Regions from separate parts of the Lysinibacillus sp. NPDC093210 genome, predicted to be linked through region 3. Evidence: riboswitches for the same ligand, from Rfam matches in the RefSeq annotation. Region 3 holds a riboswitch; each other region holds the start of a gene.
The links. Region 3 has a riboswitch for S-adenosylmethionine ahead of ACIP9C_RS12600 (O-acetylhomoserine aminocarboxypropyltransferase/cysteine synthase family protein). Riboswitches for the same ligand answer to the same signal wherever they lie in the genome.
Positions count from the first base shown of each region.

Region 1: it holds a riboswitch for S-adenosylmethionine, as region 3 does, so the genes downstream of both, metK (methionine adenosyltransferase) here and ACIP9C_RS12600 (O-acetylhomoserine aminocarboxypropyltransferase/cysteine synthase family protein) in region 3, are expected to answer to the same signal.
Region 2: it holds a riboswitch for S-adenosylmethionine, as region 3 does, so the genes downstream of both, ACIP9C_RS01315 (YezD family protein) here and ACIP9C_RS12600 (O-acetylhomoserine aminocarboxypropyltransferase/cysteine synthase family protein) in region 3, are expected to answer to the same signal.

Region 1 covers NZ_JBIVOE010000001.1:1,113,250-1,116,533, forward strand. The annotation lists gene ACIP9C_RS05475 (gamma carbonic anhydrase) at 1-254, shown strand, start outside; gene metK (methionine adenosyltransferase) at 618-1,814, opposite strand; SAM riboswitch class I at 2,070-2,188, opposite strand; gene pckA (phosphoenolpyruvate carboxykinase (ATP)) at 2,391-3,284, shown strand, end outside.
Region 2 covers NZ_JBIVOE010000001.1:267,393-270,676, forward strand. The annotation lists gene ACIP9C_RS01305 (hypothetical protein) at 1-2, opposite strand, end outside; gene ACIP9C_RS01310 (flavin reductase family protein) at 817-1,305, shown strand; gene ACIP9C_RS01315 (YezD family protein) at 1,510-1,665, opposite strand; SAM riboswitch class I at 1,739-1,833, opposite strand; gene ACIP9C_RS01320 (phosphopantothenoylcysteine decarboxylase domain-containing protein) at 2,050-2,724, opposite strand; gene ACIP9C_RS01325 (LysR family transcriptional regulator) at 2,822-3,284, opposite strand, start outside.
Region 3 covers NZ_JBIVOE010000004.1:255,413-258,696, forward strand. The annotation lists gene ACIP9C_RS12600 (O-acetylhomoserine aminocarboxypropyltransferase/cysteine synthase family protein) at 279-1,580, opposite strand; SAM riboswitch class I at 1,694-1,807, opposite strand; gene ACIP9C_RS12605 (glycerol-3-phosphate acyltransferase) at 1,964-2,605, shown strand; gene scpC (succinyl-CoA:acetate CoA-transferase ScpC) at 2,822-3,284, opposite strand, start outside.

The sequences.
Region 1 (3,284 bases), on a different contig from region 3:
GCTGTACAATTCGAAAAAATGCATTAATAGGTATGGGATCAATCGTGTTGGATGGGGCAGAGATAGGAGAAGGTGCATTTATTGGTGCGGGTAGTCTTGTACCTCCAGGTAAAGTCATTCCTCCTAATTGCTTAGCATTAGGTCGTCCAGCAAAAGTTGTACGTGAATTAAATGCTGAAGATAAAGAAGACATGGAACGTATTGTTAGAGAATACGCAGAAAAAGGTCAATATTACAAATCTCTTCAAAAATAATGGATGCCCTAAAAATACGCGGGCTACGATATAGGTGTAAGTGCTCTAGTAAGAAACAAAGTTATATAGGATAAAAAATAAATTCGCGATATCCTTCCAAGGTAAACGGAAAGACGCGAATTTTTTTGCAATCAATTACGCCTAGGCATAATTGCGTCCAGATTTTTTACAGTCTGCTCTAAAAGCTCCTTAGAAAATCTATGACATCCGCCGGGGCCTTTAACTTGCTTCAGCATTCAAATCCAACCTTTAGAAGTGGGGTATGAATGCTGAAGCAAGTTAGAAAGGGGCCATTAAGTAGCCCCCTTCAATAAAACATTTGCGTATGTTTACCACATATACGAATGCTCTTTATAAAATAGCTTATAGACTAGCTTTTTCTCTTAATGCATCAGCCTTGTCCGTATTTTCCCAAGGCACATTTAAATCTGTACGACCGAAGTGACCATAAGCAGCCGTTTGTTTGTAAATTGGGCGACGTAGATCTAGCATTTTAATGATGCCTGCTGGACGTAAATCAAATAGTTCGCGAACCCACTTTACGATTTCGCTTTCGCTTACTTTTCCTGTACCAAATGTATCTACTGCGATTGATACTGGTTGTGCTACACCAATGGCATAAGCAAGTTGGACTTCAGCACGTTCTGCTAAACCTGCAGCAACGATATTTTTTGCCACATAACGAGCAGCATATGCAGCTGAACGGTCTACTTTTGTAGCATCCTTACCAGAGAATGCACCACCACCATGACGTGCATAGCCACCGTATGTATCAACGATGATTTTACGTCCAGTAAGTCCAGCATCTCCTTTAGGTCCACCAATAACAAAACGACCTGTTGGGTTGATGAAATATTTCGTTTGAGCATCTAATAACTCACTAGGTACTACTGGTGCTATTACTAACTCTTTTAAGTCTGATTGAATTTGCTCAAGCGACGCTTCTTCGTCATGCTGTGTTGAAATAACAATAGTATCGACACGAACTGGGATGTTGTGTTCATCATACTCAATTGTCACCTGTGTTTTACCGTCCGGACGTAAATATGCTAGCTCACCTGATTTACGTACTTCTGTTAAACGACGAGCTAATTTATGCGCTAAACTAATTGGTAAAGGCATTAACTCGGGTGTTTCGTTACAAGCGTAACCGAACATTAATCCTTGGTCACCTGCACCAATAGCTTCAATATCTGCGTCAGTCATAGAACCTTCACGCGCTTCTAATGCTTGGTCTACACCTTGAGCAATATCTGGTGATTGTTCACCAATTGCTACTAGTACTGCTAAGTTTTCAGCATCAAAGCCATATTTGCCGCGTGTATAGCCAATTTCTGCTACCGTATCACGCACGATACCTTTAATATCTACATAAGTAGAAGTCGTGATTTCTCCTGCTACTAATACTAATCCTGTTGTTACAGTTGTTTCACACGCTACACGTGCATTTGGATCTTCTTTTAAAATGGCATCTAAAATGGCATCCGAAATTTGATCACAAATTTTGTCGGGATGTCCTTCTGTTACACTCTCTGATGTAAACAATCGACGGTTTGTCATTTGATTTTCCTCCTATTACTCTTACAAATAGCATTTGCGAAATTAATACGGTACTCATTACCCATGTCAAGTTCGCTCCTGAAGGATAGAACTTTCAAGCCGTTGTTGCTTTTAACATGAGGATTTCGAAAGATCCGTCATTATAATAAGGAAAGAATTGTATATACTTACCTTTACATTCATTATGAAAATAAAAAAAATCCTTTTCTCACGTACTTTACATGAGGAAAGGAATAATGACTTCGTAACCTTTCACTCTTATCGTTCAAGGGTTTTCCCCTTGCATCAGGTTGGCACCAGCGCATGTCGTGAAATAGTTCATGCAGGTTGCCGGGTTTCACAGGGCCTGACCCTCCACCAGCTCGGGATAAGAGTATCCGTTCAATTCCTCATCTTACGTAAAAGGTCGAACGTTGTCAATTATTTTATGACTTTTTGTTGAAAGTTATTTAAAACACGAAAATAATTTTTGAATTAGTATAGATTATTAAAGCAATTGTGTTATACTATTTTTGAAATTAAGAAAAACTCCCTCAAACTCAAGGGAATACTATAAAAAAGGATGGTATTTAATCGATGAATTCAGTAGAAATTGCAAACGAACTGAAGGAATTATTAAACGGCGGGAACATTAACGTTCAACTTTCAGTACCACAATTAGCGGAAAAAGCTACATCTCGTGGTGAGGCTATGTTAACAGTAGATGGCGCAGTTCGTGCAGAAACTGGCAAATACACTGGTCGTTCACCTAAAGATAAATATACGGTAGAAGAAGAAAGCACAAAAGATAAAATTGACTGGGGTAAAGTAAACCAACCAATTTCTTCGGAAGTGTTCGATAACTTATATGTAAAAGTAGTTAAATACTTAAAAGAACGTGACGAATTATTCGTATTCAACGGTTTTGCTGGTGCTGACAAAGATTCACAATTAAGCATCCAAGTAATCAATGAATATGCTTGGCATAATCTTTTCGCCCATCAATTATTTATCCGTCCAACACAAGAAGAATTAGCTTCTCATGTTGCTGACTTCACAGTTATCTCAGCTCCTAACTTTAAAGCGGATCCAGCTATCGATGGTACATCTTCTGAAACATTCATTATTGTATCACTTGAAAAGAAAATCATCCTAATCGGTGGTACTGAATATGCTGGTGAAATGAAAAAATCTATTTTCGGTATTATGAACTACCTATTACCACAACAAGGCATCCTATCAATGCACTGTTCAGCAAACGTTGGTGAAGCTGGCGACGTTGCATTATTCTTTGGTTTATCAGGTACTGGTAAAACAACTTTATCAGCTGACCCTGACCGCAAATTAATCGGTGACGATGAGCACGGCTGGTCTGACAACGGTGTATTCAATATTGAAGGTGGTTGCTATGCAAAAACAATTAACCTTTCTGCTGAAAAAGAACCTGAAATCTATAACGCAATCCGCTTCGGTTCTGTACTAGAAAACGTA
Region 2 (3,284 bases), on a different contig from region 3:
AATGAAACTTCTACATTATCCCAATCTATTTCTTCTAGACTATCGAATATTTCTGGTGCTTCAAATATAGATATTGAATTTTCTTCTTCTTCAATATCTACCCAATTTAAATTATCAACTTCAGTTGCTTGTGCACAACCTGGAGTATTACATTTTTTGTTAATCAGGCAATATCATAGAATTGGTATACCATTTATTTCTTAACGATCTTGATGGAATACATTTAGCAACCTTCAACCCAAGACTTTAAGGCATCTTCAAAACTAAAATATTTATAAATAAAATTAAATACAATAAGATAGGGATTAATAAGAAATCCTTAAATACATATACTAATAAATTTCCTTCTATAAAAGGGCCATTACCCTCAAATACTTTTATTACTTCAAGAATATTAATATATGCTGATAGAAGTTGATGGTTTGAAAACAATGATTGGTTGGCTATATGTGATTTGAAAATACTTAACTCATTCAATAGGCGAAGAATCAATAAATCAAGCATTTTTATTAAGTAAATACAATTCTATTTTTTTAGAAAATTATAATTATAAATTATTGCGCAAATTTTATCCTATGTCATTAATATAGTCAATAAATAAAATATGTATCTCTTTAAAAATCTATATAAAAAACCCATATTTTAGAAATAATTAAAATTCTCTTTCTCCTTTCAGAAATTTTTATATTATAATAATTGAATAATATACGCTTTACAGTTGCTGGATTATTTTGTAGGCTATCCATAATAGCACCAGAAAAAATGCTACAAGAACAAACAAACCGTATTCTCCATAAAATAATAAGAGGTGATTGTATGACGGACAAAGTAACTGCTTTTAAACAGGCTTTAGGTAATTATCCAACAGGTGTCACAGTTGTCACAGCTTACAGCGATATTAATGAACCGATTGGCTTAACGGTCAATTCTTTTGCATCTGTTTCCATAGATCCGCTCCTTATCCTATGGTCATTGGACAAAAAATCGCAGCTTCATCCACTTTTTAGTAATACGGACAAATTTGCGGTAAATATTTTAGCGAACGATCAAACACAATTATGTACGGTATTTTCTAGTAAAATCTCTGACCGATTTGCGCAAGTCAAATGGTCTACTTCTGTACACGGTTTGCCAATATTGCATGATACGTTAGCTACGCTTCAATGCAAAACATTTAATAAAATTGATGCGGGCGACCATACCATTTTCATTGGTCATGTTTTGGAAATTGATAATGCAAAAAAAGAACCATTACTTTATCATCGTAGGCATATTGGTCAAATCCCAACGAGCTTTTACGAATAAAATAAAAAGTAGGCATTTCAAATTTTTTTGAGATGCCTACTTTTCTTGTTCGTAAGTTAAAAATATTTAGAACAAACTGCCCTTGCGTTCAATATTGGAACATGAACCAAGTTCATTGATGTTGCACATTAACTCAGGACACCATGTGGCGACAATAAGCCTAAAATTAGGTCGCGAGTTAATTTCTCTGCTTCTTTTAAAGCTTCACTTTTTCTGAGGAAATCTTTGTTTTTCAAGTCGATTAATTTGTACAATAACTCCATCTTGAATTGTAATTTGCACTTCACCAAATTCTAAATTTTGAATAGCCTTCGCAATAACTTCTAATTTCTTATCATCAATCTTAGACAGTTGAGACATACGATACACCCCTTCTTTTTTTCATACTTTTGTGTATAAAAGAGATCCATGCATCAAGACGATTTGATGCCTCCCCTTATCTCTCAGACTTTGCTGGAGTTGGCACCTATTAACTCGGTTGCCGAGACTTCATTATGCCTAATTCCTCCACACCTCTCGCGATAAGAGTTTACGTTTCTTGGAAATAATTCTATAATTCAGAAAACCTATTGTCAATATAAATATTATAAAACCTAGTTGAATACTATGCAATAGAGAAAAAAGGTACATTTTTATAGCTCTAAATTTTCTTGAAATCCAATCTTAAGATCTTGAAAGCATTAGTATGAATGTTCAAAACATAAAAAAAGCTGTGCAGAATTATATATTCCACACAGCCGCTCTTTATACGTTTTGTAAGTATTCCATTAACACTTTTGCAGTTTCTTGTTTACCAATGACTTTAATAGGTTGTCCTTGTGCAGGTACAATCCAATGTGGCTCTTGTCCGCCATATAAAGATTGTGAACTATTGGCAACCATCAACTGTGCATTGGCAGTTCCCATACGAAGACGTGCACGGGACAGTAAAAATTCCTCATCTTCTGTTGCCTCTAGCTTAAAACCTACTAACGTGACATTTGGTTGCCAACCCTTTATTTTGCCTAACACTTTTGGTGCTTTTTTAAAGTGAATAACAGGGGGCTCGTCAGATGGCATCTTCCCTGCACCTTCCATTAGATTCCCCGATTGATCGTATACTTTATCAATGACCCAATCTGAACCTGCAGCTGCCATAATAACGATGTCTACTTGTTCATTTTGTACAGCATAGCGAACCTTATCACCTAAATCTTCAATACCTTCAAAGCGTACTGTACGCATTTTATCTTGATTAATCGGCAGTTGCGCAAAATAGCCATGCATATAGATGACGTTCGCACCTGCCGCCAGAGCTGCTTCAGCCAAATAACAGCCCATTGACCCCTTCGATAAATTCGTATGCCCTCGCACACGATCCCATTTTTCAAGTGTTCCCCCACTTGTAATGAGTACGGTTTTTCCTTGTAATGTCCCCACTCACACTCACCTTTTCTTTTCAAACTATCATTTTTAAAAAATAACTAATTGATAAGCAATCTACATGTTCTATTTTAACGTAAAAAGCTTAAATAACCTATTTCTTATTTTGATCTTTTAGCCACACACTTAAAATTTCCGCAAACTTTTTAGTGACCGGTGAGGCTTGATGTTTCATGGCTAGCCCTATCGTACGATAACCACCTTGCTTTAGTGGGATAGCCCTTAATGAGGATGGTAATCGGTTAATCACTAATCGAGGTAAAATAGTAATGCCTAAATGGTGTGAAATCATCGAAATAATCCCAACCTCCTCCGATAGCTCAAATCGAATATTTGGTTTAACATGGTACTCTTCTAAAATTACTTTTACATCATTAGTTCCCCGATACGATGTCATTATAAAAGGCATGTCTTCTAGTTCAGCAATATCAATTTCTGAACGATTATAGAGAGAGCTTTGATTGGAGACTATACATAAAAGTGGGTCTTGGACCAATTCGATAAATTGAAATTGCTCCGATTTTTGACCATTAAGGAAGCCAGCGTCTACTTCACCA
Region 3 (3,284 bases):
CAGTGGCGGGATTTAGAATTACGTAACATCAACACTCTTTAAAATTGTTCTAGGTTGGTAGCCATTCGAACATTTAACTTAATCCCTAGTATATAGCATGGTTTTAATCAAGTCAACAATACTTATAAAAATACTAGGTATTATTTATAGGAAATTTCTGATAACTTACCGAATGAGGTAATGATTGATGTAGCAACGTTATACGCATTACCAAATGAGGCATTTCGAATGAGAAAATACGTTAACGCTACGACATGAATCTAATTTATTAATTTATGTTAAGCTTCTACTTTTTGTTCAGCAGGTGTTACTTGTGCAATTGCTTGTTCTAAGTCTGCAATAATATCCTCAACTGCCTCTAAACCGATTGATAAGCGAATGAGCGACTCGGATACGCCAGTTTGGATTAATTCCTCAGCAGATAATTGTTGATGGGTTGTCGATGCCGGGTGAATAATTAACGATTTTGCATCTCCAACGTTTGCTACATGTGAGAATAGTTTCACGCTATCTATTAGCTGACGCCCTGCTTCTCGTCCACCTTTAATGCCAAATGTAAGCACTGATCCGAAGCCATTTTTCAAGTATTTCTTCGCTAAGTCATGGGAAGCAAAATCCTCTAATCCATTATAGTTTACATATTCCACGGATGGGTGGTTACGTAAATATTCAGCGACTGCTAACGCATTTTCATTGTGTTTAGGAATACGCAAATGAAGCGTTTCTAAACCTTGTAGTAAGTTAAAAGCTGCATCAGCACTTAATGTTGGGCCAAAATCACGTAGTAATTGCACTCGCAGTTTTGTGGCAAATGCAGCCGCTGCAGTATCAATACCGTATCGCAATCCATGATAAGATGTGTCTGGCTCTGTAAATCTAGGGAATCTACCTTGTGTCCAATCAAATTTCCCCGCATCTACAACTACGCCGCCTAAAGTTGTACCATGACCGCCGATCCATTTTGTCGCTGAGTGAACAACTATATCTGCACCAAAGTCGATTGGCGTTGCGCCATATGGTGAAGCAAATGTGCTATCAATAATTAAAGGCAAGCCATTTTCATGAGCAATCGTTGCTACTGCTTCAACATCTAAAACCTTTAAACTTGGATTGCCGTAAATTTCAGCAAACACTGCTTTTGTGTTTTCATTAATCGCAGATCGGAAATTCTCAGGGTTTGTTTCATCTACAAAAATTGTTTTAATACCGTAGTTTGGTAGTGTATTTGCTAATAAGTTATATGTTCCTCCGTATAAAGAGCTTGCTGCTACGATTTCATCCCCTGCTCCTGCTAGATTTAAAATTGAAAATGCGATAGCTGCTGCACCTGATGAAAGTGCTACTGCTGCTGTACCGCCTTCCAATAAAGCGACGCGTTTTTCAAAAACATCTACAGTTGGATTTGTAATACGTGTGTAAATATTGCCCGCTTCTTCTAATGCAAAAAGACGTTGCGCATGAGCAGTGTCTTTAAATACGAAGGCTGTTGAACGGTACACTGGTACAGTTCGAGAGCCTGTCACTGGGTCTGGCTCTTGACCACCGTGTAATAGTAATGTTTCTGGTTTGAAATTCGACATATTTTCTTCCTCCTTAATGGTTTTACGATGGTACCGGAGATGAGGAGGATTTATGTGTAGAAAACAAAAACCCTCTTCAGTTAAGAAGAGGGTTGCGGTTGCAAGTTTTCCTCCCCTTATCTGCCAGATCCAAGTAAGAATCTGTAGGAATTAGCACCTTAGCAAGTTCGTCACTCACTGGTTGCCGGGCATCATAGGGCCTATCCCTCCGCCGCTCTTGATAAGAGTATGTGATTCAATTTCCATCGTTGTTACACAGTATAAACATAGACTTTTTTTCTGTCAACAGTAAAATTTATTTTTTTCTGAAACTTCTGTCTGCTAATTTACGTAATAAGAGCACATACACTATATAAAAAATAAAAATGAAAGGAGCATTTTTTATGGAAAAAGCTATGATTTTTTTTATTATAATTGTTATCGGTTATTTAATAGGCTGTATTCACGGATCTAAAGTGGCACAATTTCTTTCAGGTGTTGATTTAAAAAAGACTGGTCATGGCAATGCTGGTGCCTCAAATGCAACGCTTTCTCTCGGTTGGAAATACGGCATATTAGTGGCACTGATTGATATTGGTAAAGGCGTTGGTGCTATTCTCTGTGCCATCTACTACTTTTCTTCTAATGCGTCTCAATTCACAGAAATACAAACGTGGCTCTTAATCTATACAATGGCTGCTAGTGTTATTTTAGGACACAACTTCCCATTCCATATGGGCTTCAAAGGCGGCAAGGGTACCGCCTCCATTATCGGGATTTTACTTGCTGTCGATTGGAAAATTGCTTTATGTGCACTCATATTATTTGTGATTTTATCTTTAGCAACAAACTATTTAATCGTCGGTGTGTTAGAATTTTATATTGTATTTTGTACAGCAACTTATTTATGGATACCCGGAATTGGCCCAACGATCATTTCCATTCTACTTTTATGTATAGCGTTCATCTTGCATATCGAAAATATTAAAAGGCTATTCCTTGGAACAGAACCGAAAGTAACATCTGCCTTTAAAAAATCAGCATAAAACAAGAGGATGAGATATAACTTCGAGGACACTAGTTGGTGGTACTAAGGGCGGTGACTACTGTGGAAACAACACAAACGTCAGACGCAAGTGACAGCGCGGCAGCGGTTGCGGCTTACGGTGTGCCCGTGAAATGCATCCGTATAAGCGGACATCAACGCATAGCAAAAAGTGTTAGATCGATGACAGTCAATCTAACACTTTTTAAATATATTATTATTTAGCAAATGATGGATCTAGCATTGTACCGTTCTTCGCTAAATTCACATGCCAAGAAAGTGCTTTTTCTAAATCATGCGGTGTATGGTGACCACCTGTTGCTTCATTTGCGTCATTAAAGTACGCCCATAGTTGCTCCTTATAATCTGGATGCGCACAGTTTTCAATGATTAGACCGACACGCTCTTTAGGTGCTAGACCTCGTAAATCTGCAACACCCTGCTCTGTTACGATAACATCCACATCATGTTCAGTATGGTCTACATGCGAAACCATTGGAACGATACTAGAAATTTTCCCACCTTTTGCATACGATTTTGTCACGAAAATACCTAATCGTGCATTACGAGCAAAATCTCCAGAACCTCCAATACCATTCATCATCTTTGTACCAGAAACATGAGTTGAATTTACATTCCCGTAAATATCTAATTCAAGCGCTGTATTTACAGAGATCAAG